DNA from 2 places in the Cryobacterium sp. TMT3-29-2 genome. Region 1 is predicted to be linked to the other one. Evidence: predicted binding sites of a transcription regulator. Region 1 holds the regulator's gene; the other holds the start of a gene.
What was found. The regulator HrcA, encoded in region 1, represses chaperone genes, less so after heat shock. The targets are predictions, from matches to a motif close to TTNGCACTCGNNNNNNNCGAGTGCNAA.
Positions count from the first base shown of each region.

Region 2: a site for HrcA is predicted at 13,307-13,333, ahead of groES (co-chaperone GroES). Genes of this name have one in related genera too.

Region 1 covers NZ_SOGK01000012.1:15,743-30,899, reverse strand. The annotation lists gene E3O67_RS01840 (helix-hairpin-helix domain-containing protein) at 1-664, shown strand, start outside; gene E3O67_RS01835 (ComEC/Rec2 family competence protein) at 876-3,359, shown strand; gene holA (DNA polymerase III subunit delta) at 3,401-4,444, shown strand; partial or broken gene E3O67_RS17295 (YciI family protein) at 4,550-4,887, shown strand; gene rpsT (30S ribosomal protein S20) at 5,069-5,332, opposite strand; gene E3O67_RS01815 (alpha/beta fold hydrolase) at 5,451-6,197, opposite strand; gene lepA (translation elongation factor 4) at 6,542-8,389, shown strand; gene E3O67_RS01805 (DUF1990 family protein) at 8,394-9,041, shown strand; gene hemW (radical SAM family heme chaperone HemW) at 9,046-10,272, shown strand; gene E3O67_RS01795 (DUF4870 domain-containing protein) at 10,273-10,647, opposite strand; gene E3O67_RS01790 (DUF4870 domain-containing protein) at 10,684-11,133, opposite strand; gene hrcA (heat-inducible transcriptional repressor HrcA) at 11,301-12,338, shown strand; gene dnaJ (molecular chaperone DnaJ) at 12,418-13,539, shown strand; gene E3O67_RS01775 (16S rRNA (uracil(1498)-N(3))-methyltransferase) at 13,546-14,286, shown strand; gene E3O67_RS01770 (HIT domain-containing protein) at 14,309-14,683, shown strand; gene E3O67_RS01765 (PhoH family protein) at 14,670-15,157, shown strand, end outside.
Region 2 covers NZ_SOGK01000072.1:8,470-23,626, forward strand. The annotation lists gene E3O67_RS08360 (glycerol-3-phosphate dehydrogenase/oxidase) at 1-1,192, opposite strand, end outside; gene E3O67_RS08365 (GuaB3 family IMP dehydrogenase-related protein) at 1,265-2,383, opposite strand; gene E3O67_RS08370 (MalY/PatB family protein) at 2,447-3,589, shown strand; gene guaB (IMP dehydrogenase) at 3,586-5,088, opposite strand; gene E3O67_RS08380 (branched-chain amino acid ABC transporter permease) at 5,367-6,644, shown strand; gene E3O67_RS08385 (branched-chain amino acid ABC transporter permease) at 6,659-7,639, shown strand; gene E3O67_RS08390 (ABC transporter ATP-binding protein) at 7,629-8,543, shown strand; gene E3O67_RS08395 (ABC transporter ATP-binding protein) at 8,540-9,310, shown strand; gene E3O67_RS08400 (ABC transporter substrate-binding protein) at 9,700-10,995, opposite strand; gene E3O67_RS08405 (ABC transporter substrate-binding protein) at 11,121-11,849, opposite strand; gene rarD (EamA family transporter RarD) at 11,896-12,864, opposite strand; gene groES (co-chaperone GroES) at 12,936-13,232, opposite strand; gene E3O67_RS08420 (class I SAM-dependent methyltransferase) at 13,360-14,559, shown strand; gene E3O67_RS08425 (hypothetical protein) at 14,610-15,020, opposite strand; gene E3O67_RS08430 (hypothetical protein) at 15,040-15,157, opposite strand, start outside.

The DNA of each region.
Region 1 (15,157 bases):
CATCGGGGTCGGTGCGGCCGTGGTGCTGCTGATCGCGGCGCTGGCCACCGCGGTGGTCGTGTCCGCGCTCGGACAACAGGCCGGTCATCAGGTGGTGTCTCCGGCGGATTCGGCTGCGGGATCGGGCTCGGGCGCCGGTGCCGGCACGGCTGCCGGCGGCGCCGACACCGGCCCGGCCCCGAGCTCGTCGGGGGCGGCTTCGGCATCCGGTGGCCTCATCTTCGTGCATGTGCTCGGTGCCGTGCGTCGTCCCGGGCTCTTCGAACTCTCCACCGGTGCTCGGGTGATGGATGCCGTTGCCGCCGCCGGCGGGCTGACCGAGACCGCCGATCCGGCCGGCACGAATCTCGCCCGCAAGCTCAGCGACGGGGAGCAGGTGTATCTGCCGCAGCTCGGGGAAGTGCCCGTCGGACCGCCGCCGGGTGCCGGCTCGGTCCCCGGTGGCGCACCCGGCCCGGGTGTCGGCCCGTCGGCCCTGGTCAACCTGAACACGGCCACCCTTGTCGACCTCGATACCCTGCCGCGCATCGGACCGGCCATGGCCCAACGCATCCTGGACTACCGCGACACCAACGGGCCGTTCGCCACCGTCGAGGACCTGCGCAATGTCACCGGCATCGGCGAGAAGACCTTCGAGGGGCTCAGCGCCCTGGTCACGGTGTGAGCGCGGGCGATCGGATTCGTCCGGCGAATCGGAGCGGCGCCAATTAGGAGCGGCGAGGACATCCTCGAATAGTGGGCACGCCTCCCCACCCACGGGCCGGAGGGAACGGCCCACAGATCATGGAGGGAACCGAGGAGAGTCACGGACGCGCTTAGCCTCCCGGTATGACGCGCAGACCCCCCGCTGCAGGATTCGCTCAGCGGATCACGGCATGACCGGGCTCGACCTGCGCCTGGTGCTCCCCGCGGCGGCCGCGTGGCTGGCGGCCTGGTTGCTCATTGCCGTCCCCGAGTGGGCGGCCGGTGCGCAGGCCGCGCTCTGGAGCGTTTCACTCTGCGTGGGTCTGGTCGTGGCTCTGCGTCTGGTCCGGCCCTGGGGAGCACCGGTGTGCGGAGTGCTCCTGGTCTGCTGCGCGGCGGCCGCGCTGCTGGCATCCGCCGTCACGGTCGCCGCGCCGGGGCGGTTGCCGGACGCCGTGCGGGAGGAAGCGGCCCGCCAAGCCGGCGTGACCCTGCTCCTCACGGTGTCGTCGATCCCGGTGCAGACGCAGTCGTTCGGTGCGCCCACCCTGTTCGGCCCTGCAGGGGCCGACTCCGACACCGACCTCGGCGCATCTCCCCGGGTGCGATTCCGCGGCATCCTGACCGGGATCGAGCCGGGCGGGGCTGCCAGCGGCGATACGGCCAGGGACGACGCTGTGCGGGACGATGCCGTGCGGAACGGTACTCTGCGGAGCCTGTCGGTTCCAGTGGTCGTGTTCGCAGAGGCCGCCCAGGACACGGCGGCGACGCTCCAGATCGGCAGCGTCCTGCGGCTGGACGCCACCCTCCGGCTCACCGCGGCCGGGGATGCGGCGTCCGCCCTGGTCTTCGGGCGCGGAATGCCCGAGCTCGTCGATACGCCGCCCTGGTGGCTCGGCTGGGCCGCGGAGCTGCGCACCCTGTTCACGGCCGCCGCGGGGGAGCTGCCCGGTGACGGCGGCGACCTGCTGCCCGGCCTGGCTATCGGCGACACGAGTTCGGTCGAGGCTGATCTGGATGAAGCGATGAAGACGAGTTCCCTCAGCCACCTCACAGCCGTGTCTGGGGCCAACTGCGCCGTGGTGATCGCGGGCGTTATGCTCCTGACTGGGTTTCTGGGACTGCGCCGCGGCATCCGGATCGGGATTTCGCTGCTCACCCTGCTCGCGTTCGTCGTGCTGGTGACACCCGAACCCAGCGTGCTGCGCGCCGCCCTGATGGCCACGATCCTGCTGCTCGGGATCGCCTCGGGGCGGCCGGGCCGAGGCGTGCCGCTGCTCGCCCTCGTCGTGATTCTGCTGCTCGCGGCCGACCCGTGGCTGGCCCGCAGCTACGGCTTCGCCCTGTCGGTGCTCGCGACGGCGGGCCTGCTCGTACTGGCCGCGCCGCTCACCCGGCTGCTGCACCGCTGGCTGCCCGCCTGGCTCGCTGCGGTGATCGCCATCCCGCTGGCCGCACAGCTGGCCTGCCAGCCGGTGCTCGTGCTGCTCACCCCAACCCTTCCGCTGTACGGGGTGCCCGCGAACCTGCTGGCCGGTCCCGCGGCTCCGGCCGCCACCGTGATCGGTCTGATCGCGTGCCTGCTGCTGCCCTGGTTGCCCGGCGTCGCCGGGGGAGTGCTTTACCTGGCTTGGTTGCCAGCCGCCTGGATCGCGGCGATCGCCCGCACGTCCGCAGGGCTTCCCGGCAGCCGTCTGCCCTGGCTGGGGGGCGCGATCGGTATGCTCGTGACCGTCCTGCTGACCGTGGCGGTGGTTGCGTTGGTGCTGCGCGGCCGGGGGCAGGTCCGGGCGCACTGGCCGATCGGGGCGATTGCGGTTCTGGTCCTGGCCACCGGCAGCTACGGCGGAAGCCTGATCGGAGCCGGCGTCGGCCGGGCCGTGGCGTTTCCGGCGGACTGGCAGATCGCCGCCTGCGACATCGGGCAGGGTGACGCGATCGTCGTGCGTGACCGTGAACGCTACGCGCTCGTCGATGTGGGGCCCGACCCGGTTCTCCTCAGCGAATGCCTAGACACGCTCGGCATCGACCGGATCGACATCCTCGTGTTGACCCACTACGACCTGGACCACATCGGCGGGGTCTCCGCCGTGATCGGCCGGGTCGACACGGCTCTGGTCGGCATCCCGGAGAATGCCGACGATGAGCGCCTGCACGATGCCCTTGCCGCGGGCGGGGCCGAGATCCGGGAGGCCGCCCGCGGTGACACCGGCACCCTCGGGGAGCTGCGCTGGGAGATCCTCTGGCCGGTGCGGGGCTCGCCGGTGATGCAGACCGGCAACGAGGGCAGCGTGACGATCGGGTTCGACGGTCGGGGCATCCGTTCCCTCTTCCTGGGAGATCTCGGCGAGGAGTCCCAGGACGCGCTCCGGCGTCGTGATGGTCCGGGCTCGGTGGATGTCGTCAAGGTCGCCCACCACGGGTCGGGGGACCAGAGTCCGGCGCTCTACGCCGATCTCCGGGCCACGGTGGGGCTGATCTCCGTCGGCCGGGAGAACGGCTACGGGCATCCCACGGACACGATCCTGGACATCCTCGGGTCCGTGGGCACGCTGGCCTTTCGCACCGACCAGCAGGGGCTGCTCGTGATCGCCCCGGGGCCGGGCGGTGGTGCGCTGACGGTCTGGACCGAGAGCGTGCGGGGCGAGACCGTGGCGGTCGCCGGCCCCGGATAGTCTTGACAGAACCTGCACCGCCTCGACCGAAGGAACCCCGAGTGGCCGCACGAACCGCCTCATCCGGCCGGGCCGCACCCCGCGCCGCGCCGAAAACGGCCGCCATTCCGCAGCTGGCCTGGCATCAGGTGCGGCCGGCCCCGATCATCCTGGTGTCCGGAACCGAGGTCTTCCTGGCCGAGCGTGCGATCCGCCAGCTGCGGGACTTCCTCAAGCTCGAAGACCCCAGCCTGGAGATCAGCGACGTGCAGGCAGACAGTTATGCGCCCGGCGAGCTACTCACCATGGCCAGCCCGTCTCTCTTCGGCGAACCGCGGCTGATCCGGGTCAGCTCGGTGGAGAAGTGCAGCGATACCTTCCTCGCGGATGCCCTGGACTACCTGCAGAACCCGGCCGAGGACACCTACGTGGTGCTCCGGCACGGCGGCGGTGTGCGCGGCAAGAAGCTGCTCGACACCATCCGCTCCGGCATCGGAGGCGGCATCGAGGTCGTCTGCGCCGAGTTGAAGAAGGACTCCGACCGCCACGACTTTGCCTCCGCCGAGTTCAAGACGGCCGGCAAGCGGGTCACGCCCAGCGCGCTGCGGTCCCTGGTCGCCGCGTTCTCCGGCGACCTGGCCGAACTCTCCGCGGCCTGCCAACAGCTCATCGCGGATGTGGGCGCCGAGGTGACCGAGACGACCGTGGACCGCTACTACGGTGGCCGGGTCGAGGCCAACGCGTTCAAGGTGGCCGACGCGGCGATCGCCGGGCATCAGGGTGAGGCGCTCGTCATCCTGCGCCACGCCCTGTCCTCCGGTGCGGACCCGGTCCCCGTGGTGGCCGCGTTCGCCATGAAGATCCGCACCATGGCGAAACTCTGCGGGGCGCGCGGCGGCTCGGGCCAGCTGGCGTCGCAGTTCGGGCTCGCCCCCTGGCAGGTCGAGCGTGCCCAGCGCGACCTGCGGAACTGGACCGACGAGGGTTTGGCCCGCTGCGTCGTGGCACTGGCCGAGACGGATGCCGCGGTGAAGGGTGCCGAGCGCGACCCCGTGTTCGCCCTCGAGCGGCTCATCGGCGTGATTGCCCGACGGGGTGAGAACTGACCGGGCTCGGCCCGGCTGAGGTCAGCTGCTCCGGCACCTGCACGGCAACGTCTTCCTCTCGCACTCCCCGTTGCGGTCCGGACCGCCCGAGGGGACCATCGAGACATGACCAAATACCTCATCTCCTTCCCTGGTGAAGCCATGGTGCTCACCGATGATGACTTCCCGCTCGCCGTCGCGGAATCCCATGCGGTGATCGAGGAGGCCAAGGCCGCTGGCGTCTATGTGTTCGGTGGCGGAATCGAGGAGGGAATCGATCCTGTCCTGGTCTCCGCCGACGGGACGGTGAGTATGGATCTCTATCCGGGAGCGACCTCACGGGCGGGTTCACCGTGTTGGAGCTGCCCACGCGGGAGGCCGCGGTCGGGTGGGCGAGGAAGCTCGCGCAGGCCTGCCGGTGCTCGCAGGAGCTCCGCGAGTTCGGGTATGACTCGGCGAGCTAGGAACAGGACTGAATCATCGGCGAAGAGTCAGGGAGAGGCCGGCTCCTTGTCGACCCGGTAGCACCTCCCGCAACATTTGGAGCCTAGGACCGGACACACGAAAGCCCCCACCGAAACGGAGGGGGCGATTGTGTGCGCCGGTCAGGGCCGGTGAAGGGTCCTGAGCCGGGTCAGGCGGAGACTAGACGAGGGCGTTGACCGACTTGGCGATCGCGGACTTCTTGTTCGCGGCCTGGTTCTGGTGGATGACGCCCTTGCTGACGGCCTTGTCGAGCTTCTTCGAAGCAATGGCGAGGCTGGCGACGGCCTTGTCCTTGTCGCCGGAGGCGATCGCGAGGCGCGTCGCGCGGACGGCGCGCTTGAACTCGCTCTTGACCGACTTGTTGCGCTCCTGGGCCTTCTTGTTGGTGCCGATACGCTTGATCTGCGACTTGATATTTGCCACGTTTATACGCTTTCGTTAGGTTCTTGTTCGGATGGGCCGCTTGGCGGTAGAGGGCGCCGTGCGGCAATAATCGTGTGGGGTGGGACCCAACACGCAAGCCAACAGGAAACGATACCAGTTATTCGCTCAGGCCGACAATCGGACCCGGCCGGTCGATGGCAATGTCCTTGAGGATGCCGCGCAGCACCGCCGCGAACCGCTCCGGCTGGGCAAGGCTGACGAGGTGCGACGCACGGGGAACGATCACGAGGCGGCCGTCCCGGCAGGCGGCGAGGAAACGTCGCTCATGTAGCCGGAACTGGTCGAGTGAACCGTTGACCAGCCACACCGGTCCGGGATAGCGTGCCAGGCTGTCGAGCGGGCGGAGGGTTCCGGTGGCGCCGAGCCCGGCATCCATCACGCCCAGCGGTACCCCACCGGAGAGCGTGTCGGCGGCCCCGTGCGGTGGCAGGAGCACTCGCACGAGCGTGGTGTGGAGCCACAGTCCCTGGTCGGGCAGCCGGCGGATCAGCCGGGCCAGTCCCCGGTAGGCGTCAAGCGGCCAGCCGGCGGGAACCGCACAGCTTCCCGCGGCGACCAGCCCGGCCACCTTCTGCGGGTGGCGTGCGGCGTACTCGATGGCGTAGTAGCCGCCCAAGGACAGTCCGACCAACAGCACCCGGCCACCCAGGGCGTCGACTCCTTCGTCGATGGCGGCCAGGGCGCCCGCCACGGTGAACGGTTCGTCCATGCGGGAGCCGTGCCCCGGCAGATCGATCGCGAGCGCCGGATGCCCCGTCTCGCCCAGCATGAACAACTGGTGCCGCCACATGGTGCTCGACGTGCGGATCCCGTGGACGAAGAGAACGGGGATGGCGGGTGTCATTCATTCCTCCTCAATGAGCAGCGATATTACAGAGGTGGCCCGACATACGGGCCCGTACCGAGGGAGCCTCACACGGGAACCGTTGCTCGGTGCAGTCGTGAGAACGAATTCGACGGACATTTTTCCGAAATCGGACACAGATGGGTGGAAAAAGCTCATTTTCGGGAAATTCTCCGTCGAAGTGGTTCACGGCAGTGATGCACGGCAGTGGTTGGCTGCGAGCGCCGAGCGTCGAGCGTCGAGCGTCGAGCGTCGAGCGCTGAGCGGTCCAGAGCGGCCGCCTGGAACGCGGAGCAGCAGCGGCGAAACGGGGACCCAGCCACCTATGGGAGAATTGCCAGACCATGTCACCGAGACCCCTCACGGCGCTTGAACCGGCCGCCACCCCGCCCGAGTTCATCCGCAACTTCTGCATCATCGCCCACATCGACCACGGCAAGTCCACGCTGGCCGACCGGATGCTGCAGATCACCGGCGTCGTCGACGACCGTTCGATGCGCGCCCAGTACCTCGACCGGATGGATATCGAGCGCGAGCGCGGCATCACCATCAAGAGCCAGGCCGTTCGGATGCCGTGGGAACTCGACGGCCAGACCTACGCACTGAACATGATCGACACTCCCGGCCATGTGGACTTCACCTATGAGGTGTCCCGCAGCCTGGCCGCGTGCGAGGGAGCCATCCTCCTCGTCGACGCCGCCCAGGGCATCGAGGCGCAGACCCTCGCCAACCTCTACCTGGCGCTGGAGAACGACCTCACCATCATCCCGGTGCTGAACAAGATCGACCTGCCGGCCGCTGACCCCGACAAGTATGCGAAGGAGCTCGCCAGCCTGATCGGCGGCAGCCCCGACGACGTGCTCCGGGTCTCCGGTAAGACCGGCGTCGGCGTCGCCGAACTCCTGGACCGGGCCACCCGCCTCATCCCGGCCCCGGTGGGCGACCCGGCCGCCCCGGCCCGCGCGATGATCTTCGACTCGGTCTACGACAGCTACCGCGGCGTCGTCACCTACGTGCGCATGATCGACGGCAAGCTGGGCCCGCGCGAGAAGATCCAGATGATGTCGACCCGGGCCACGCACGAGATCCTCGAGATCGGCGTCACCTCGCCCGAGCCCACCAACAGCAAGGGCCTCGGAGTCGGCGAGGTCGGCTACCTGATCACGGGCGTGAAGGATGTGCGCCAGTCGAAGGTCGGCGACACGGTCACCACGGCGCTCCGCCCCGCGACCGTCGCCCTGCCCGGTTACACCGAGCCCAAGCCGATGGTCTTCTCGGGCCTGTACCCGATCGACGGCAGCGACTACCCGGCCCTCCGCGAGGCCCTCGACAAGCTCAAGCTCTCCGACGCGTCCCTCGTCTACGAGCCCGAGACATCCGTCGCCCTCGGATTCGGTTTCCGCTGCGGCTTCCTCGGCCTGCTGCACCTCGAGATCATCACCGAGCGGCTCGACCGCGAATTCGGCCTCGACCTGATCACCACCGCTCCCAGCGTGATCTACGAGGTCACCACCGACGATAAGAAGTCGGTCACGGTGACCAACCCGAGCGAGTTCCCGAACGGCAAGATCGCCAAGGTCGAGGAGCCCATCGTGAAGGCGGCCATCCTCGCGCCCAAGGACTACGTCGGTGTGATCATGGAACTCTGCCAGAGCCGCCGCGGAACCCTGCTCGGCATGGACTACCTCGGTGAAGACCGGGTCGAGATCCGCTACACGATGCCGCTCGGCGAGATCGTGTTCGACTTCTTCGACAACCTGAAGAGCCGCACCGCCGGCTACGGCTCGCTCGACTACGAGCCGATCGGCTCGCAGGAGGCCGACCTGGTCAAGGTCGACATCCTGTTGCAGGGCGAACAGGTCGACGCGTTCAGCGCGATCGTGCACCGCGACAAGGCCTACGACTACGGCGTGCTGATGACCGGGCGCCTCCGGAAACTCATCCCGAGGCAGCAGTTCGACGTTCCCATCCAGGCCGCGATCGGCGCCCGTATCATCGCACGCGAGTCGATCAGCGCCATTCGCAAGGACGTCCTCGCCAAGTGCTACGGCGGTGACATCTCCCGCAAGCGCAAGCTGCTGGAGAAGCAGAAAGAGGGAAAAAAGCGAATGAAGATGGTCGGCCGGGTCGAGGTTCCCCAGGAGGCGTTCATTGCCGCCCTGTCCGGCGACGAACCCCCGAAGAAGAAGTAGACGGATGCGCCGCGCCACCTTCACCGACACAGCCGTCACCTACGCGTCCATCGGCGGCACCCTCGCCCCCGACCTTCTCCGGTTCCCACCCAAGGGGTACCGGCCCCTCGAGCGCACCGTGCGCCTCGGCAGCGGCGAGGAGCGCTTCGAGCTCGCCTCGAAGTCGCTGATGACCTGGGGTGTGCAGCGGGGGAGCGGCATGACCGTCACCGACCTTCTGGACGGCACCGGTCAGCAGTACACGGGGCTCGTCTTCGACGCCGACGGTCAGGCCGCCCGCAACCAGAAGGTCGAGCCGGACGAGGCCGTCTTCGCCGAGGACGGAACCCCCTACATCGTCAACGGGATGTCCGCGCACCTCACGACCAAGTTCGGGCCCTTCACGATCGACGCCCCCGTGCGTGTGGTCTACGTGATCGATGAGCCCAACCGCCTCGGCTACGCCTACGGCACCATGGCCGGGCACCCAGCCAGCGGTGAGGAGTCATTCATCGTCGAGAGGCGCGCGGACGACTCGGTCTGGCTCACCATCCGTGCCTTCTCGCGCCCCAGTTCCTGGGTCTACCGGCTCGGCTGGCCGCTCGTGCGACGGCAGCAGTCGAAAATCACAGCACGGTACCTGCGCGCGCTGCATCCGATCGGCGCGGTCTAACCGAATGGGCAGTGCCCTCCCTCTCGGCGACCCCGCACCCCGCGACGGCCTGCTACCGGCCTCGGCCGCCGTGGGGGCGGCCGGGCGCGACTTCGGCGTCTACCTGCACGTGCCGTTCTGCCGGGTGCGTTGCGGCTACTGCGATTTCAACACCTACACCGCCACCGAGTTGCGCGGCGCATCACAGCACGACTATGCCGGTCAGGCGATCAGCGAGGTCGAGGCGGCCGGCCGCATCCTGACCCTGTCGGGCGTGCCAGCCCGCGAGGCGGCGACCGTCTTCTTCGGCGGCGGAACCCCCACCCTGCTTCCGGCCGACGACCTGGTGCGGATGCTGCAGGCCGTGCGCTCCACCTGGGGCATCGCGCCCGACGCGGAGGTGACCACCGAGGCGAACCCCGACTCTGTCGACGCCGCCTACCTCGCCCGCCTCGCCGAGTCAGGCTTCACCCGGGTGTCCTTCGGCATGCAGTCCGCTGTGCCGAGCGTGCTGGCCACCCTCGAGCGCACCCACGACCCCGAGCGCGTGCCACTGGTCGTGCAGTGGGCCCGCGAGGCCGGCCTCGACGTGTCCCTCGACCTGATCTACGGCACTCCGGGGGAGACCCTCGCGAATTGGCGCACCAGCCTCGAGCACGCCATCCGTCAGGCACCCACGCACATCAGCGCGTACTCGCTCATCGTTGAGGAGGGCACCAAACTCGCCCGCCAGATCAAGCGCGGCGAGTTGGCCTCGGTCGACGACGACGTGCAGGCGGAGTTCTACGAGTTGGCCGATGACCTTCTGTCGCGGGCCGGCTACAGCTGGTACGAGGTGAGCAACTGGGCCACGGACCACGCTCACCGTTCCCGCCACAACCTTGCCTACTGGCGCAGCCAGGACTGGTGGGGCGTCGGGCCCGGAGCGCACAGCCACATCGGCGGGGTGCGCTGGTGGAACGTCAAGCATCCGTCGGCCTATGGCGACCGGATCCGCGCCGGCGACTCACCGGCCGCGGGTCGGGAGACCCTCGACGCGGCCACCCAGGAAGTGGAGCGGGTGCTGCTGCTCACCCGCATCCGCGAGGGCATTCGCATCGACTCCCTCAGCCCGCTCGGCCGCCGCGAGGTGGCCGGGCTGATCGCTGACGAACTCATCGACGCGCGAGCAGCCCTCTCCGGGTCCGTCGAACTGACCCGAAGAGGACGCCTCCTGGCGGATGCCGTCGTGCGCCGACTGGTCGCGGACTGACTAGTTCACGAACTTGATCGTGAGCGGGTACGTGTAGTACTCGCCCCGGTTCGCCGCAAGGGCGGCCATGATGCCGAAGACGATCGCCAGCACCCAGGCGGCAGCCAGGAGCAGGAAGCCGACGACGACGATGGTGAGGACCGAACCCACGATGTAGGCGAGCAGCAGCGTCAGCTGGAAGTTCAGGGCGGCCGCCGTGTGTGCCCGGATGAACGGGCCGCGTTCCTTGAGCACGATGTAGCCGACCAGAGCGGGCAGCGGGCCGAACAGAATCCCACCGATGTGGATGAGAGTGGCCCACAGCTTCTCGTCGGCCGGGTTCAGTTGAGTCGGTGCCTGGTACGGGTTAGGCGGAGGCGGGGTGTAATCGGACATGTTGCTCCTTCGATAGAAAAGACTGGCTCGGGCCGGCTACTTGATGAGGCGCAGGGCGAACGGGTACCGGTAGTGGTTCCCATCCTTGGCCTGGAGATAGCCGAGCACCGAGAAGACTACGCCGAGGATGTAGAGCACCCAGGCGAGACCACCGATGACGCCGCCGATGCCGAACGTGAGGAAGCCGATGACCGTCGCAAAGAAGTTGACCGCGAAGTAGCCGATCAGAAGTGTGATCTGAAAATTGAGCGCTTCCTTGGCCTCGACGCCGGTCAGGGGTCCGCGGTCCTTGAAGAGCAGCCACAGCACCAGGGACGGCAGGAACATCAGGATCCCGCCGAGGTGGGCGAGGGACGCCCACTGGCGGTCATCCGCCTCGGACACAGGTGACGGTCCGGGGGCGGCAGGCTGATACGGCGGTTGCGGCGGCCGCTGGCCCTGGTAGGGATCATCGGGTCCGGGTCCGGGACCGGTGAAATTGCTCATGATCGTGCCTTTCAGTGCACAGGGGAAGGGGTGGTACATGCCAAAGTTACCGCGCCCAGACATTCGGGAGCAATGGGGAAGCCCAGCCGGTCGCGGTATGATTGGCAGTCACATACCCCGAGTGCCAACCAGTGCTGCACTCACGACGCTGGGAGGAGGCGAGAGTCATGGTGTCCGATCGCAGTCTCGAAGTCCTGCGGGTGATCGTTCAGGACTACGTTGCCTCCCGCGAACCCGTCGGGTCCAAATCTATCGTCGACCGGCACTCCTTCGGGGTCTCGGCGGCCACGATCCGCAACGACATGGCCCTGCTCGAAGAGGAGGAGTTGATCGCGGCCCCGCACACCTCGTCGGGCCGGATCCCCACCGACAAGGGTTACCGCCTGTTTGTCGACCACCTCGCCGATCTGCGGCCGCTCTCGGCGGCGCAGCGCCAGGCCATCGAGACGTTCCTCGGCCAATCGGCCGACCTCGACGAGGTGCTGGCCCGCAGCGTGCGGCTGCTCTCCCAGCTCACCCACCAAGTCGCGCTGGTGCAGTATCCGTCGCTGTCCCGCGCGAAGGTGCGCCATATCGAACTGGTTCCTCTATCCGAAACCCGCCTCCTGTCCGTTCTGATCACGGATGCCGGACGTGTCGAGCAGCGCGTCGTCGACCTGCCCCGGCCGCTGGCGGAAACCGTTCTGGTCGAGCTGCGGGCCCGGCTGAATGCGGCCCTGGTCGGTCTCGGCATGAGCGAGGCCGCCGGTTCCCTCACCGCGGGCACCCTGACCGCCGCCGCCGACCTCGGCTCGTTCGATCAGCAGGAAGCCGTGGAGCTGATCATCGGCACACTGCGCGACCAGGTCGGCGCGAACCGGCAGGACCGGCTCGTGATGGCCGGCGCCGCCAACCTCGTGCGCACCGAGGAAGACTTCACCGGCAGTATCTACCCGGTGCTCGAGGCCATCGAAGAACAGGTCGTGCTCCTGCGGCTGTTCGGTGAGATGGCCACCGACCAGCACGGCGTGTCTGTCAGCATCGGCCGGGAGAACGCCCCGTTCGGTCTGGCCGAGACATCCGTGCTCACCAGCGGCTACTCGTCGCAGGGCGGCAACCTGGCCCGCCTCGGCGTGCTGGGCCCCACCCGAATGGACTATTCAAACAACATGGCGGCCGTCCGAGCGGTCGCCCGCTACCTTTCACGCCTTCTCGGCGAGAATTGACCAGGTCCCCCTGCCCAGAGGTCGGGGGCCCGCATTCAGAACGAACCCATATTTCAGAACAGACCTAGGAGAGCCAGCTTTGGCTGACCATTACGAAGTACTCGGCGTTGCACGCGACGCCTCGACCGACGAGATCAAGAAGGCCTACCGCAAGCTCGCCCGGCAGCTCCACCCCGACGTGAACCCGGGAGCGGATGCATCCGAACGTTTCAAGTCCGTCACGCACGCCTACGACGTGCTCAGCGACGCCAAGCAGCGCGACAACTACGACCGCGGCGGCAACGGCCGCTCGGGGGGAGGCGCGGGTGGCGGTTTCGACGGCAACTTCGGCAACTTCGGCGACATCTTCGAAACCTTCTTCGGCGGCGGCGGGGGATCCACCCGCGGCCCCCGGTCTCGCCGCGAGCGCGGCCAAGACGCCCTGATCCGGGTCGAACTCGACCTCGACGAGATCATCTTCGGCACGCACCGCGACCTCGAGGTCGACACGGCCATCGTCTGCGGTACCTGCAGCGGAACCTGCTGCCAGCCGGGCACTGCACCCGTCACCTGCGACATCTGTCACGGCACCGGCAACATCCAGCGCGCTGTGCGCTCGCTGCTCGGCAACGTCATGACCAGCAGCCCCTGCGGGTCCTGCCGCGGCTACGGCACGATCATCGCCACGCCCTGCGTCACCTGCCAGGGCCAAGGCCGCGTGCGCGCGCGACGCACTGTCCCCGTCGACATCCCCGCCGGGGTCGACACGGGCCTGCGCCTGCAGATGCCCGGAAGCGGCGAGGCCGGCCCGGCCGGCGGCCCCAACGGCGACCTCTACCTCGAGATGAAGGTACGCCACCACGACGTCTTCAGCCGCGACGGCGACGACCTGCTCGCCACCCTCGAGGTGCCGATGACGGATGCCATCCTCGGCACCTCCGCGACCGTCAAGGCGCTCGACGGCGACATCGAGGTCGAACTCAAGCCGGGCACGCAGAGCGCCGAGGTCATCACGGTCAAGGACCGCGGCGTCACCCGACTGCGCGGAAACGGGCGCGGTGACCTGAAGATCGGCGTTCACGTGGTCACGCCGACCCGCCTCGACCACAAGGAACGCGAACTGATCGAAGCCTTCGCCGCCCGCCACAAAGCGCCGGAACCGTCACTCAGCGCCTTCCAGCAGGGCCTGTTCGCCAAGCTGCGCGATCGGTTCCGCGGCTAGACGTCCATGGCACATTTCTTCATCGATGAGGCGCTCCTGGCCACCGACTGCGTGCCGGGGGCAGTCGTCGGGATCACCGGCGCCGAGGCGCGGCACGCGGTCACCGTCAGCCGGGTGCGACCGGGTGAGCACCTGCAGATCGGGAACGGGGCCGGGCTGATGCTCTCCGCCACCGTGGTCGGCGCGGACGCGAGCCTGTTGACCCTGCGCGTCGAAACGGTGACCGTGACCGCGCGCGTGACGCGGCGCATCCGTTTGGTCCAGGCCCTCGCCAAGGGAGACCGGGACGAACTGGCCGTGCAGGCTGCCACGGAGCTCGGCATCGACGGGGTCATCCCCTGGGCCGCATCCCGGTCGGTGACCCGCTGGGAGGGTGCGAAGGTGCAGAAGGGCCGAGATCGCTGGTCCAGCATCGTGCGCGAGGCCTCCAAGCAGTCGATCCGCGCGTGGCTGCCCACTGTCGCGGACCTGATGAGCACAAAAATGCTGGCCGAGCTGGCCGGCTCCACCCGAATGCTGCTATTGGAACCCTCCGCGACTGAACGCCTCACGTCGCAGGCGGCGCCGACCGACGACCGGGAGATCCTGCTCGTCGTCGGCCCCGAGGGCGGTATCTCCCCGGCCGAGCTGACCCTGCTGGAGCAGGCCGGCGCCACCCCGGTGCGGCTGGGGGACAACGTGCTGCGCACCTCCACCGCGGGCCCAGCCGCGCTCTCCATTCTGAACACGACGCTCGGCCGCTGGTAGCGCGCGAGCTTAAGATAGAGATATGTCTTCCACCGGAGAACCGTCCATCTTCACCCGTATCGCCGCGCGCGAAATCCCGGCGACCATTGTCGCCGAAACCGACCGGATCATCGCCTTCAACGACATCGCCCCGCAGGCGCCCGTGCACATCGTGATCACGCCGAAAACGTCCCAGTACAGCAACGTCGTCGAACTCGCGGCCGGAGACCCCGGGCTCCTCGTCGAACTCGTCGAGGTCGCCAACGCTGTGGCGGCCACGGTGTCGAACGGCCAGTTCCGGCTCGTGTTCAATACCGGTGCCGCAGTCGGACAGACCGTCTTCCACGTTCATGCGCACCTGCTCGCCCCGCAGACCGCCGCCGGAACCCTCGGGGAGGGAACGCTTGGCTTCCGCTGAGACCACGGGGCCCGGAACGGAGGGTCCCGGCCAGGCCGAGGTACACATCACGGTCGATGGCGTCGCCATGGTGCGCCTGCTGGGCGCCGACGACCGCCTGCTCGCCACCGTCGAGAAGGAACACCCCGGAGTCAGCGTGCACGTGCGCGGCAACGAGATCACCCTCACCGGCCAGACCGAGCAGGTCGAGGCGGCGCGGCGCCTGATCGAGGAACTGCTGCTCATGGTGAGCGGCGGCCGCGACCTCGCCGAGTCCGAGGTGAGCACGTCGTCACGGATGCTGCACGAGGACAGTTCCACAAGCCCGTCCGAACGCCTCGGCCCGGCCATCCTCAGCTCCCGAGGCAAGAGCATCCGCCCCAAGACCATCGGGCAGAAGGAATACGTCGACGCCATCGACACCGACACCATCGTGTTCGGGATCGGGCCGGCCGGCACCGGAAAGACCTACCTGGCGATGGCCAAGGCCGTGCA
Region 2 (15,157 bases), on a different contig from region 1:
CGATCGCATCCTTCGCCATCACCCGATAGGTGGTCCATTTGCCGCCCGCGATCACCACGAGTCCGGGCACGGAATGACCCACGAGGTGTTCGCGGGACAGCTTCGACGTGCTTTCCGACTCGCCGGCCAGGAGCGGCCGGAGACCCGCGTAGACCCCCTCGACGTCCTCCCTGGTCAGCGGCACCCGCAGCACGGCGTTCACATGCTCGAGCAGGTAGTCGATGTCCGCGGCGGTGGCGGCAGGGTGGGCCTTGTCGAGGTGCCAGTCGGTGTCGGTCGTGCCGATCAGCCAGTGCCGTCCCCAGGGGATCACGAACAGTACGCTCTTCTCGGTGCGCAGCAGCAGCCCCATGGCCGACTGGAACCGGTCCCGCGGCACGACCAGGTGGATGCCCTTCGACGCCCGCACCTTGAACGTGCCGCGTTCACCGACCATGCGCTGCGTGTCGTCTGTCCAGACTCCGGTCGCGTTCACGACCTGCCGGGCCCGCACCTCGAACCGCTCGCCGGTCTGCAGGTCGTGGGCGTGCACACCGACCACCCGCTCGCCGACCTTGATGAATCCCTCGACCCGCACCCGGCTGGCCGCGTGCGCGCCGTAGAACGAGGCCGTGCGCACGAGCGAGGCGACGTAGAGCGCGTCGTCGACCTGGCCGTCGTAGTAGGTGATGCCGCCGACGATCGTGTCGGTGTTCAGGCTCGGCAGGAGCCCCTTCACCTGCCGCTTGGACAGGTGGCGGTGGTGCGGCACACCGGGGCCGCGCCCGCCGGTGTAGGAGAAGAGGTCGTAGAGCAGCATGCCGGCGCCCACGTAGAAACGCTCGGTGACGCGCTTCCGGAGCGGGTAGAGGAACCGCACCGGCTTCACCAGGTGCGGGGCGATGCGCTGCAGGAGCAGGCCACGCTCGGTCAGAGCCTCGCGCACCAGCCGGAAGTCGGCTTGCTCCAGATATCGGATGCCGCCGTGCACCAGCTTGGACGACCGGCTCGACGTTCCCGAGGCCCAGTCCCTGGCCTCGAGGATGCCCACGCTCAGGCCGCGGGTGACCGCGTCCAGGGCGGCCCCGGTGCCGACGATGCCGCCACCGACCACCAGGATGTCGAGCTCCTTGCCCTTCAGCCGTTCGAGGGCCGCGGCCCGTTCTTCCGGACCCAGTTTCGTGGATCGCGACGCAGAGTTGCCAGTTGCCATGTGCTCACTCCCATTTCGGATGGTGTGATGTGTACACAGACGCTAGTTCACTCGGTGCGGCGCGACAACCGCCTAATTCACCCGGTACGGGGCGACGACCACCTCGACGCGCTGGAATTCCTTCAGGTCGGAGTAGCCGGTGGTGGCCATCGAGCGGCGCAGCGCGCCGACGAGGTTCGCGGTGCCGTCTGCGATCGGAGTCGGACCGTAGAGGATGGTCTCGAGCGGCGCCAGGGCGCCCACCTCGACCCGCTTGCCGCGGGGCAGCTTCGAGTGGTGCACCTCGGCACCCCAGTGGAAGCCGCCGCCGGGGGCATCCGTCGCCCGGGCCAGCGCGGTGCCGAGCATGACGGCGTCGGCGCCGCAGGCGATGGCCTTGACGATGTCACCGGAGGTGTTGAGGCCGCCGTCGGCGATGACGTGCACGTAGCGTCCGCCGGACTCGTCCATGTAGTCCCGCCGCGCGCCGGCGACATCGGCCACGGCCGTGGCCATGGGCGCGTGGATGCCGAGGGAGGCGCGCGTGGTCGAGGCCGCGCCGCCGCCGAAGCCTACGAGCACGCCGGCCGCACCGGTGCGCATGAGGTGCAGGGCCGCGGTGTAGGTCGCCGCCCCGCCCACGATCACGGGCACGTCGAGTTCATAGATGAACTTCTTGAGGTTGAGGGGTTCCTGGTTCTGCGAGACGTGCTCGGCCGAAACGGTGGTGCCGCGGATGATGAACAGGTCGACGCCGGCGGCGACGACGGTCTCGTACAGTTCCTGCGTGCGCTGCGGCGACAGGGCGCCGGCCACGGTCACGCCGGCCGCGCGGATCTCCGCGAGGCGCGCCGTGACGAGCTCGGGCTTGATCGGCTCGGAGTACATCTCCTGCATCCGGGCGGTGGCCCGGTCGGCGGGCAACTCGCGGATCTCCGCGAGAAGCGGCTCAGGGTCGTCGTAGCGGGTCCAGAGACCCTCGAGGTCGAGCACACCGACGCCGCCGAGCTGGCCCATCATGATGGCCGTCTTCGGGGACACCACGGAGTCCATCGGAGCCGCGAGGAACGGGATCGAGAACTGGTACGCGTCGATGGTCCAGTTGACCGACACATCCTCCGGGTCGCGGGTGCGCCGGCTGGGCACAATCGCGATGTCGTCGAAGGCATATACGCGGCGGGCGCGCTTGGAGCGGCCGATCTCGATTTCCATGGTTCCAGTTTAGGTGCCGCGAGGCTCCTCGACGACGGATGCCGCGGGGTGCATCCTGAGGTGATGGACGTCACCGCCGACCCACTGTCCCTCCTGCGCGAGCGCACCAGCAGGAAATGGCGCAGTTTCCCCGCCGATGTACTGCCGCTCTTCGTCGCCGAGTCCGATTTCCCGCTCGCCGCACCCGTCCGGGAGGCGCTCGCCGCGGCAGTGCGCCACGGCGACACCGGCTATGTCGCACCCGACACCGAGCTGGGCGCCGCCTTCGCGGGTTTCGCCGGCCGCCGCTGGGACTGGCCGGTCGACCCCGAGCAGGTGACCACCACGACCGATGTCAGCGTGGCGATCGTGGAGACCCTGCGGATGCTGATCAGGCCCGGCGACCGGGTGGTGATCACTCCCCCGGTCTACCCGCCGTTCTTCGACCTCGTACCCGAGGCGGGCGGGGTGGTGCACGCCGTGCCGCTCCTCGACGGCCAGACCGGCTGGACCCTCGACCTGGACGGCCTCGAACGCGCCTTTGCGGCCGGAGTGCGCTGCGTGCTGCTCTGCAACCCGCACAACCCGATCGGTCATCCGCACACCGTCGAGGACCTGGCGGCGCTGGCCGGGCTCGCCGCCCGCTACGGCGTCACCGTCGTCAGCGATGAGGTGCACGCCCCGCTGACCTACTCCGACGCCGCCTTCACGCCCTACCTGACCGTCTCCCCCGAGGCCGCCGACCACGGCGTCTGCGTGACGAGCGCGAGCAAGGCCTGGAACCTGGCCGGCCTCAAATGCGCGCTAATCGTCACCGCCGGCGAGAGGATGCGCGGCGGGCTCGCCGCCCTGCCCCAGGAGGTGTCCTGGCGCACAAGCCAGTTCGGGCTGATCGCCGGCATCGCGGCGTTCCGCGACGGGGAGCCGTGGTTGGACGGGGTGCTCGAATCTCTCGACGGCAACCGCCACCGGCTCACCGCACTGCTGGACGCGCAGCTGCCCGGAGTCGGCTACCGGCCGCCCGAGGCCGGCTATCTGGCCTGGCTCGACCTGCGGAGCCTGGACTGGGGTGACGACCCGGCCCTGGTCGCACTCGAGCGGGCGCGGGTCGCGCTCAGCCCCGGCCCGATGTTCGGCGAACCCGGCCGGGGCTTCGCGCGCCTCAACTTCGGCTGTTCACCCGAGGTACTCGCGGAAGCCGTCTCCCGGCTGGCCGCAGCGCGCTAACGGCGGTAGTTGGGAGCCTCGACCACGATCTGCACGTCGTGCGGGTGCGACTCCTTCAGCCCGGCGGCGGTGATCCGAACGAACTTGCCCTTCTGCTTGAGCTCGTCGATCGTGCGCGCGCCCACATAGAACATGGACTGGCGCAGGCCGCCGATCAATTGGTAAGCCACGGCGGACACCGGTCCGCGATACGGCACCTGGCCCTCGATGCCCTCCGGGATGAGCTTGTCGTCGGAGGGGACATCCGACTGGAAGTAGCGGTCCTTGGAGTAGGAAGTCTTCGTGCCGCGGCTCTGCAACGCGCCGAGCGAACCCATGCCGCGGTAGGTCTTGAACTGCTTGCCGTTGACGAAGACGAGCTCGCCGGGGCTCTCGTCACAACCGGCGAGCAGGGAACCGAGCATGACGGTGTCCGCGCCGGCGACCAGTGCCTTGGCGATGTCGCCCGAGTACTGCAGCCCGCCGTCGGCGATCACCGGGATGCCGGTCTCTCTGGCCGCAAGCGACGCCTGGTAGACGGCGGTGACCTGCGGCACGCCCACGCCGGCGACGATGCGGGTGGTGCAGATCGAGCCGGGGCCGACGCCGACCTTGATCGCGTCCGCGCCCGCGTCGATGAGGGCCTGGGCGCCGGAGCGGGTGGCCACGTTGCCGCCGATCACGTCGACCGCCTCGAACGCGGGGTCGGACTTCAGGCGACGGATGATCTCGAGCACCCCGGCGCTGTCGCCGTTGGCGGTGTCGACCACGAGAACGTCGACGCCCGCGTCCAGCAGTGCGGTGGCGCGCTGCCAGGCGTCGCCGAAGAAGCCGATGGCCGCGCCGACGCGCAGACGTCCGGCGTCGTCCTTGGTGGCGAAGGGGTATTCCTCGCTCTTGTCGAAGTCCTTGACCGTGATCAGGCCGGTGAGGCGGCCGTGGTCGTCGACGAGGGGAAGCTTCTCGATCTTGTGGGTGGCGAAGATGGCGACGGCGTCCATCGGCGCCATGCCGACCTTGCCCGTGATCAGAGGGCCTTTCGTCATCACCTCGCGCACGAGCGTCGTGTGCTTTTTGGTGTTGGAAACGAACCGCATGTCCCGGTTGGTGATGATTCCCACGAGCACGCCGTCGGCGTCGATGACCGGAAGACCGCTGATGCGGTACTGCCCGCAGAGGGCGTCGACCTCCGCAACAGTGGCGTCGGGCGAAGTTGTTACCGGATTGGTAATCATGCCGGATTCGCTGCGTTTGACGAGGTCGACCTGCTCGGCCTGGTCGACTATCGAGAGGTTGCGGTGCAGCACGCCGAGGCCGCCCTCACGGGCCATCGCGATGGCCATCCGGGTCTCTGTGACGGTGTCCATCGCGCTGGACAGCAGCGGCGTGGCCACGCTGATTCGGCGCGTCAACCGAGACAGGGTCTCGGCTTCACTGGGAATGACGTCGGTATGCCCCGGAAGAAGCAGGACGTCGTCGTAGGTGAGCCCGGTGAAACCGAACGGATCTGGCTGATCCATGAAACCCCTTTTACAGATGCAGGAAAGTGGAGAAAATCCGGCAATCCAAGTCGATCACCGGTCTTGTCAATGTTAAGCGACGTCGCGCTCCACGCATTCCTCGGAAGAGAATCTGGGCAGTTCCGACCGCCGTCGTCACATATGGGACATAATCGTCACTTACTGTCAACAAAGATGTTGGTAGGTGAGACCCGGGGCACGCTCGGTGACAGACCCAACGGTGCCCCCATGGAGGTGCAGTGAATTCCCCTGAAGCTGTTCGCAGATTCTCACCCAGAATGCTGGTGATCTTCCTCGGCCTGCTCTTCGCAGCCTTGACGATGTCCACGTTCGCCACAGTCTCCGCCGGTCCGGCTCACGCCGACGAGGTCGGAACCGACGAGTACGAGTTCGTGCTCACTGGCAACGTGCAGTTCGACCAGAAACCGCTCGACAACGTGCTGATCACCGTCGAAGGCGGCGGTTATGAGGCATCCGTGGAAACGGACGCCGAGGGCAAGTGGAAAGTCGGCGTGCCCGAGAAGGCCACGTACACGGTCAGCCTCGATGAGGAGACCCTTCCGAAGGGTGTCGTCGTTGCCAAGGGCGGCAACGTGATTGAGGCGGAGTTCGCGCTCACGAAGGTGAAGTCGGTGAACTTCTTCCTCGGCGAGGGCACGCGCACCACGGTCAGCTTCTTCGACCAGTTCGTCAACCGCTTCGTCAACGGGCTGAACTTCGGCCTGCTCTTGGCCCTCGCGGCGATCGGGTTGTCCCTGATCTTCGGCACCACCGGGCTGAGCAACTTCGCCCATGCCGAGATGATCACCTTCGGCGCGCTGATGGCCCTGCTCTTCTCGGTCACGCTGGGCGTGCCGATCTGGCTGGCGATCATCATCGCCGTCGTGCTGAGCGCAGGTCTCGGCTGGAGCCTCGACGCGGTGATCTGGAAACCGCTGCGCCGCAAGGGCGTGGGTCTGATCCCGCTGATGATCGTGAGCATCGGGCTCTCGCTCGCCCTGCGGTACGTGTTCCAGATCTTCGTCGGCGGCGGAACGAGCCAGCTTCCGGGCTCCGGCCTGGCTGACATGAAGCTGGGACCGATCCGGCTCTCGATGATCGACCTGGCCAGCATGGGCATCAGCATCGTGGTGCTGTTGGCCGTCTCCTACTTCCTGCTGCGCACCCGCATCGGCAAGGCCACCCGCGCGGTCTCCGACAATCCCAGCCTGGCCTCCGCCAGCGGGATCGACGTCGACGGCGTCATCCGGATCGTCTGGGTGGTCGGTGGAGCCCTCGCCGGCCTCAGCGGCATCCTGTGGGCCTACTTCCGGCCGGGTGTCAGCTGGGACATGGGTTTCCAGATCCTGCTGCTCGTCTTCGCGGCCGTGACCCTCGGCGGTCTCGGCACCGCCTTCGGCGCCCTGATCGGTTCGATCATCGTCGGCCTGTTCGTCGAACTGTCGACGCTGTGGCTTCCCTCCGACCTTAAATACGTCGGTGCACTTGTCGTGTTGATCCTGGTGCTGCTGCTTCGGCCGCAAGGCATCCTGGGTCGCAAAGAGAGAATTGGCTAGAAGGGCATCCGATGATCGACTGGGGAGCAATCTTTAGCAACGCAGCCGTCGAGCTGATCAGCCCGACCACCGCCGCCTACGCCCTCGCGGCGCTCGGGCTGGCGATCCACTTCGGATACACCGGCCTCCTGAACTTCGGCCAGGCCGGCTTCATGGCCCTGGGCGCCTACGGCTTCGCCATCTCCACCCTCAGCTTCGGCTTCCCCGTCTGGGGTGCCGTGCTGGTGGGGATCGGCGCATCCGTCATCTTCGCCCTGATCCTGGGTATACCGACCCTGCGCCTCCGGGCGGACTACCTCGCGATCGTGACGATCGCGGCGGCCGAGATCGTGCGCCTCCTGTTCACGACCAACACGTTCCAGTCCTTCACCGGCTCCGCGAACGGGCTGAGCGGGTATAAGGGCGGTTTTGCGGGCCTCAACCCGATCCCGGAGGGGCGCTACGGCTTCGGCCCGTTCGAGTACAACGAGTACGACTGGTGGCTGCGGATCGTGGCCTGGTCGATCGTGGCCCTCGCCTGCCTGTTCACGTGGCAGATCATGCGCAGTCCCTGGGGTCGCGTGATCAAGGGAATCCGTGAAGACGAGGATGCCGTGCGCGCGCTCGGCAAGAACGTCTACTCCTACAAGATGCAGTCTCTGATTCTCGGCGGCGCATTCGGCACGATCGCGGGCATGATCTTCGTGCTCCCCCGTGCCGTGGTTCCGTCGAACTACCAGACGTCACTGACGTTCTTCATCTACGCGATACTCCTCCTCGGCGGCGCGTCCACGATCCTCGGGCCGGTCATCGGCTCGATGGTCTTCTGGGTTCTGCTGTCCTTCTTCTCCGGGTTCATCGCCCGTGCGGTGGAGGCAGGCTGGATTCCGTTCATCACCAGCATCCAGGCGGGCCAGCTGCGCTTCATCCTGGTGGGAGTGGCGATCATGCTTATAGTCATCTTCAGACCGCAAGGCATCTTCGGAAACAAGAAGGAGTTGGCCTTTGTCAAATAACACAGTTCCCAGCAACAAGCCGGTCAAGTCGACCGACCTGCACATCGGCGAGGCCGCACCGGGCTGCAAGAAGCGCGATCCGATCCTGGTCGCGGACGGCGTGAGCCGCACCTTCGGCGGTCTCAAGGCCGTCGACGTCGACCACGTCGAGATCCCGCGCGGCGCCATCACGGCGCTGATCGGGCCCAACGGAGCCGGCAAAACCACCCTGTTCAACCTGCTGACGGGCTTCGATAAGCCCGACACCGGGTCGTGGACCTTCGAGGGCCGCCCTCTGTCGGGGATGCCCGCGTTCAAGGTGGCACGGATGGGCCAGGTGCGCACCTTCCAGCTCACCAAGGCGCTCGGTCTGCTGACCGTCATGGACAACATGCTGCTCGGCGCCAAGGGCCAGGCCGGCGAGAACCTGTTCCGGGCGGTCTTCCCCTTCTTCTGGAGCAAGCAGGAGGAGGCGAACAGGGTGCGGGCCCTCGATATCCTCGAACGGTTCAAGCTCGACTCCAAGAAGGACGACTACGCCGCCAGCCTCTCCGGCGGGCAGCGCAAGCTTCTCGAGATGGCACGGGCGCTGATGAGCGAGCCGAGCCTGGTGATGCTCGACGAGCCGATGGCCGGGGTGAACCCGGCGCTGACGCAGTCGCTGCTGGACCACATCCTGAACCTGAAGGCGGAGGGCATGACGGTTCTCTTCGTGGAACACGACATGCACATGGTGCGCCACATCGCCGACTGGGTCATCGTGATGGCCGAGGGCCGCGTGGTCGCCGAGGGTGACCCGCACGAGGTGATGCGCAACCCCGCCGTGATCGACGCCTACCTGGGCCAGCACCACGACGAGGACCTCGGCGAGGATCCGGCCGCCGAAGAAGAACGTGTCGAAGCCATTAAGGAGCTGCTCGATTGACGAACACTAGCCCTGCCGCCGCGCCGGCCTACACCCCCAGCGGGCAGCCCGTCGTCGAGGTCAAGACGGTGACGGCCGGCTACCTGCCGGGCGTCAACATTCTCAACGCCTGCTCCCTGACCGCCTACGACGGCGAACTGATCGGGATCATCGGCCCGAACGGCGCCGGCAAGTCCACGTTGCTCAAGTCGATCTTCGGCCAGGTCAAGGTGAGGGAAGGTGAGATCCTGCTTCGCGGCGAGAACATCACCAACCTCAAGGCCAACAAGCTCGTGGCCAAGGGCGTCGGTTTCGTGCCTCAGACGAACAACGTCTTCCCCACGCTCACGATCCAGGAGAACCTGGAGATGGGCATGTTCCTGAAACCGAAGGGCCTGGACGAGCGGCTGCAGTTCGTCACGGAGATCTTCCCGGAGCTCGGGAAGCGGCTCCAGCAGCGCGCCGGATCGCTGTCCGGCGGCGAACGCCAGATGGTGGCCATGTCGCGGGCGCTGATGATGGGCCCGCACGTGCTGCTGCTCGACGAGCCGAGTGCCGGCCTCTCCCCCGTGCGCCAGGACGAGGCGTTCCTGCGGGTCAAGGAGATCAACAAGGCCGGTGTGACCACGATCATGGTGGAGCAGAACGCCCGCCGCTGCCTGCAGATCTGCGACCGCGGCTACGTGCTCGACCAGGGCCGCGACGCCTACACGGGCACCGGCCGCGAGCTGCTGAACGACCCCAAGGTGATCGGCCTCTACCTCGGCACCCTCGGCCAGGACGACTAGCCGGAGCCGCCAGCACGACCAGCACGACCAACACACAGAAGCGGCGCCCGAGATCCTCGGGCGCCGCTTCTGTGTGTGCGGTCCGCCGCCTGCGGTCCGCCGTGTGCGGTCCGCCGTGCCCGGTCCGCCGTGCCCGGTCCGCCGTGCCCGGTCCGCCGTGCCCGGTCCGCCGTGCCCGGTCCGCCGTGCCCGGTCCGCCGTGTGCGGTCCGCCGTGCCCGGTCCGCCGAGTTCGGCGCGAGTTCGACGGCTCCGGTCGACGTCGCTGCGCGCGCGGGACGAACTCGACCGAGACTGTCGAACTAGACAAGTTGCCGGGCGCACGAAGAAGGGCCCCGACCGAAGTCGGGGCCCTTCCAGTTCAGCTGCCGATGGGCGACTGATCGGTGACTAGTTGATGCGCTTGTACGTGTTGTCCTCGAGGTACTCGTAGACGCCGATGGTTGCCTCGGTCGGGTCACCGTTCTCGTCGAACGTGACCGGGCCGGAGAAGCCGTCGTAGTCGACCTGGTCGCCGGCTGCGAGGGCTTCGGCCGCCGCGGTGAAGTCGGAGACCGCGGTGCCGTCGCCGGTTCCACCAGAGACCTGGCGGAGGTGCTTGGAGATGGCCTCACCCGAGACGTCATTGGCCGCGAAGGCAGCCAGAGCGACGAGCATGACGGCGTCGTAGGACTCGGCCGCGTAGCTGAAGTCGGTCAGGGTGGGGTCGAGCTCCTTGAGACGCTCGGTGAAGTCGCCGAGGGTTCCCACGTCGAGGCCCGGCAGCGTGCCCTTGGCTCCGGTGATGATGCCGGCGTCGAAGTCCTTGCTGTAGTCGGACAGGTTGCCGTCCACGAAGTAGAGGTTGCCGCCCGGGTAGCCGGAGCCGACCAGCGCGGGGGTGATGACCTTGGCCTGGTCGAACGTGATCAGGGCGATCGCGTCGGGGTTGGCGGCGGTCACTTCGGAGATCTGAGCCGCGAAGTTGGAGTCACCCTCGTTGAACAGCGACGTGGCGACGACCTCGCCGCCGGCAGCCTCAAAGGCCGCCGTGGTGGACTCGGCGAGGCCGGTGCCGTACGAGTCGTTGAGCACGATCAGGCCGAGGGTGGCGTTGCCGTCGTCGGCGATCTGCGTGCCCAGGACTTCACCCTGCAGCAGGTCGGACGGGGCGGTGCGCCAGTAGAGGTCCTTGTCGGCGTACTTCGTGAAGTCTGCCGAGGTGTTGGCCGGCGAGAACTGCACGACACCCGCGCCGGTGATCTGGTCGATCACGGTCTTGGAGACGCCGGAGGATGCTGCACCGATGATGGCCGAGACGTCCTGCGAGAGGAGGTCGGTCACCGAACCGGTCGCGGTGTCCGTCGTGGTGTCGCCGGAGTCACGGAAGATGGCCTCGACGGTGAGTCCAAGATTCGCGTCGTTGATGTCCTTGACGGCCAGTGCGACCCCGGCTTCTTCGGGCGGGCCGAGGAAGGCCAGGGCACCACTCTGGGGAAGGATGGTGCCGATCTTCAGGGTGAGGTCGCGGTCGCCGGCCGTGATGGCTTGGGCGTCTCCGCTCGCGGCGGGGGCTTCCGATTCAGCCGGTTCTGCAGTGTTGCTGCTGCATCCGGTGAGCAGAAGTGCACTGACGCCGACCATGGCGACTCCAGTGACGACTGCCCGGACTGAGCGGGAGGCCGAGGCCTTCGCGAATACGCTCATGTTGCTCCTTGGGACTAGGAATGAGAAATGCCAGCGGTCGAATGACTGCCGTCCTGTCACATTATTGACAGGAATCGCGCGAAACAAGGCAACCGTGTTACATCCGTGTAACGCAGACCAAATCGTTACGATCGGCGGCCGGTGACGCCCGCATAGGCGATCTGTTGCGAATCGGCCAGCGCGGCCGCACATTCTCCCCAGGATGCGCAGGCGACCGCCCCGGTGCTGACCTGGTCGAGGGCCGGCCTGATCGACGCCGCGCCGTCGTCTCCGGCCCGCGCCGCGGCCAGGGCGCTCAGGACGACCCCGTCATAGGCCTCGCCCCCGCCGGCGGTGTCGACCAACCCCGGATCCAGAGTGCGCAGGCGCGCCGCGAAGCCGCCGCTGGCGGCCAGGGGTGTGCCGCCGTTCGCGAAGTCGCCGAGCGCCAGCAGCGCCGCCGGCGCCGCCAGAACGGCAGCGGCCAGGTCGTCCGGCATCGGGACCGTGGCGTCCCAGAGCACGACGTCGACGCCGCGGGCCAGCAGGTCGGTCAGCGCCGTCGCCGCGTCGACGGCGGAGTCGCGGTGGACGATCTCGATGGGAGTACCGAGGATTCGGCCCTGCTCGGTGATCTCCCGGGCGGCCAGTTCCGTGCCGGCCACCTGCGCCGCTCCGCTGGCGGCCGCCGGGCCCGTCATGGGGAACAGGGTGCCGATGCGCACGGTCCCGTCGCCGGACGGTGCGATCACGACGGGTGCGACGGTGGGCGTGGCCACCGGCGGCGCGGCCTCCGCTGTGCAACCGGAGAGCAGAAGAACACAGGCGAGCCCCCCGATCAGGCTGACTGGCAGGGAACTCGACGCAGCGCGCATCCGGTGTCCTTTCAGGTACGAGGTGCGCCCCCGAGCGTAGCCGGGCTCAGGCCGGTTCCAGGGACGCACGCCGGGGCGCGCGCCCGGTGAGGACCATGTCGGTCGTGAGGACGACCAGCGCCACCCAGACCAAGGCGAACCCGAGCCAGCGCTCGGGCGGCATCGGCTCGAGCAGCACGAAGACGCCGACCAGGAACTGCAGGATGGGCGCGAAGTACTGGATCAGGCCCATGTACGTCAAAGGCAGCCGCCGGGCCGCGGCGGCGAAAAACAGGAGCGGGACGGCGGTCACCACGCCCGCTGCCAGCAGCCCCAGGGTATGCCAGGTGGAGACGGTCCCGAAGGTGAGACCGGAAACGGAGCCCACCACGATCAGCTGCACGACGGCGATGGGCGCGAGCCAGACCGTTTCGAGGGTAAGGCCGGCGACGGCGTCGACGTCGCGGCCGACGCGCTTCTTGATCAGGCCGTAGAAGCCGAACGAGAACGCGAGGATGAGCGACACCCACGGCAGCGAGCCGTAGCCGACGGTGAGGACGACGACGGCCCCGAGGCTGATGCCCACGGCCACCCACTGCAGCAGCCGCAGCTTTTCCCGCAGCAGGATGACGCCGAGGAAGACGGTGACGATCGGATTGATGAAATATCCGAGGGCAGCCTCGACCACGTGTCCGCTGAGGGCGGCGAAGACGTAGGTCTGCCAATTGACGAAGATGAGCAGGCCGGCCAGACCCATGGCGAAGACGATGCGAGGTCTCAGCAGCAGGCCGGCGAACGACCGCCACTTGCGGGTGACCGTGATGAGCAGCGCGCAGAACACCAGGGAGAAGAGAACACGCCAGGCCACGATCTCGAACGCCCCGCTCGGGGCGAGGAGCAGGAAGTAGAGCGGCAACGCGCCCCAGAGTGCGTAGGCGAGGACCGCGTAGATCAGTCCCTTGCTCTGTTCGGACCGCGCCGGGCGGGCAGGACGGGCCCGGTTGAGGTTCTCGGGTGAGGGAGGGCCTTTCTCCACGGGCGGGCCTTTCTTAACGAAGAATCCCGGATGGCCAGGCCATCCGGGATTCTACCGATCAGTGGGTGTGACTAGCGAACGACGACTGCGAGCACGTCGCGAGCCGACAGGACGAGGAGATCCTCGCCACCGAACTTGACTTCGGTTCCGCCGTACTTGGAGTAGATCACCTTGTCGCCGACGGCGACGTCGAGCGGAATGCGGTTGCCGTTGTCGTCAATGCGGCCGGGGCCGACTGCGACAACTTCGCCCTCCTGGGGCTTTTCCTTGGCGGTGTCAGGAATGACCAGACCTGAAGCGGTGGTCTGCTCTGCGTCGACCTGCTTGATGACGATGCGATCCTCGAGCGGCTTGATGGAGACCGACACGGTTGACCTCTTTCTTAGCTAAGACATAGTTAGCAGACTCACAGCGAGAGTGCTAGATCGAGTTTAGGGCGCATCTGGCACTCACGCAACGTGAGTGCCAGATGCGAGGGGTTGATAGGTTTGCACGATGGAACGCTCAGAGCTCGTCGAGCTGTTATCGCCGGGCGGTTTGCGTCTGCTGGACTCGCTGCCGCCGTATGACCCGGCCGCCGACGTCGTGCGGGTGGTGAGCGAACTGCGCAAGGCCGGGCACAGCCCCGACCTGGTCACCGCGGTGCTCAGCCAGTCCCGGCTCCGGGCCAAGGCCCTGCCCAAGTTCGGTGAGTTCGCCGGTCGCATGCTGTTCACGGAGGCCGGCCTCGAGCAGGCCACTCGGCTGCGGGTGGCCGCGCTGCACGCCGGCCGTTTCACCGGCGCTACCCTGAACCGGGTCGTCGACCTCGGCTGCGGGATCGGCGGCGACGCCATGGCCCTGGCCGCCATGGACCTCACGGTGACGGCGGTGGACGCCGACGAGGTGACCGCGACCGTCGCCAGCTACAACCTGGCTCCGTTCGAGAATGCAAGCGTTCTGCACTCGGCCGCGGAAGACGTCGACCTCACCGGATTCGACGCCGCCTGGCTCGATCCGGCCCGGCGCACCGCCGGGCACTCCAACACCTCCCGCCTCACCAGGCCGGAGGACTACTCCCCCCACCTCGATTTCGTCTTCGGCCTCAGTGAGCGGATGCCCATCGGCGTCAAGCTCGGTCCGGGACACGACCGCGATCTGATCCCCGCCGAGGCCGAAGCGCAATGGGTCTCGGTGGACGGCAGGCTCGTGGAGATGGGGCTGTGGTTCGGAGCGCTGGCGCGCCCCGGCATCCGTCGCTCCGCCCTGCTGCTCGGCCGGACCGGGACGAACGAACTGACCGCGCCCCGCGACAGCGAGGATGCACCGGTCGGTGTGCTGGGCGACTACCTGTACGAGCCGGACGGCGCGATCATCCGTGCCCGCCTGATCGGCGATCTTGCCCGCTCGCTCGACGCGCTGATGCTCAGCGAGGGGATCGCGTACCTCACCTCCGAGACCCTGCATCGCACGCCGTTCGCCACCGCGTTCCGGGTGCTGGAGGTGCTGCCGGTCGATGAGAAGAAGCTGCGGCTGGCGCTGCAGGAACGTCGGATCGGCACGCTTGAGATCAAGAAACGCGGCGTGGATGTCGACCCGGCCACTCTGCGTACCCGGCTGAAGCTCAAGGGCCCCGAGTCGGCGACGCTCGTACTCACCCGGGCAGCGGGACAGCGAGTGGCCCTGCTCGTGGAGCGGGTTCCGCCGCTCGACTGAGCCGCAGATGGAGCAGGAAGGTCGAGGCCGCAGGTCGAGGCGCGCCCGGCTCAGCCGGGCACGATCGTCAGCACCTGCGTGACGATCAGCACCCACCCGACCGCGAGGACGAGTCCGGCCAGCCCCGTGAGCAGCCCGTAGGCCCACACGGTGCCGGCACGTCGTTCGGTCAGGCGGGCCATCACGGACAGCACGACTGCGGCGAGGGAGAGCGCCGCGCCCCAGACGCCGAACACGGCGATCAGTAACCCGAGCAACCCGAAGACGAGCGAGGCGATGGACAGGCCACGCCGGCCCGCCTGAGCGCGCAGCTCGCTGTCGGTGTAGACGTACGGCACCCACTCCGTGGGGGCGGTGACGGTCGACGCATAGTCCAACTCGCCCGGGGCCGGTGCCGGACGCCGGGTGAGGTCGGCCCGGAAGTCGCCATCGCGGGACGGGTCCCGTTCCTCCCCCATCATCCCCGCTGCTATCTCCGGCTCAGAACGACGAGTTGGGGACGGTGGCGAAGAAGACGGACCAGATCACGATACTGACCAGCGCCATCCCGACGCCGATGAACCCGGTGATGAGTCCGGTCAGCCAGAAGCCCCGGGCC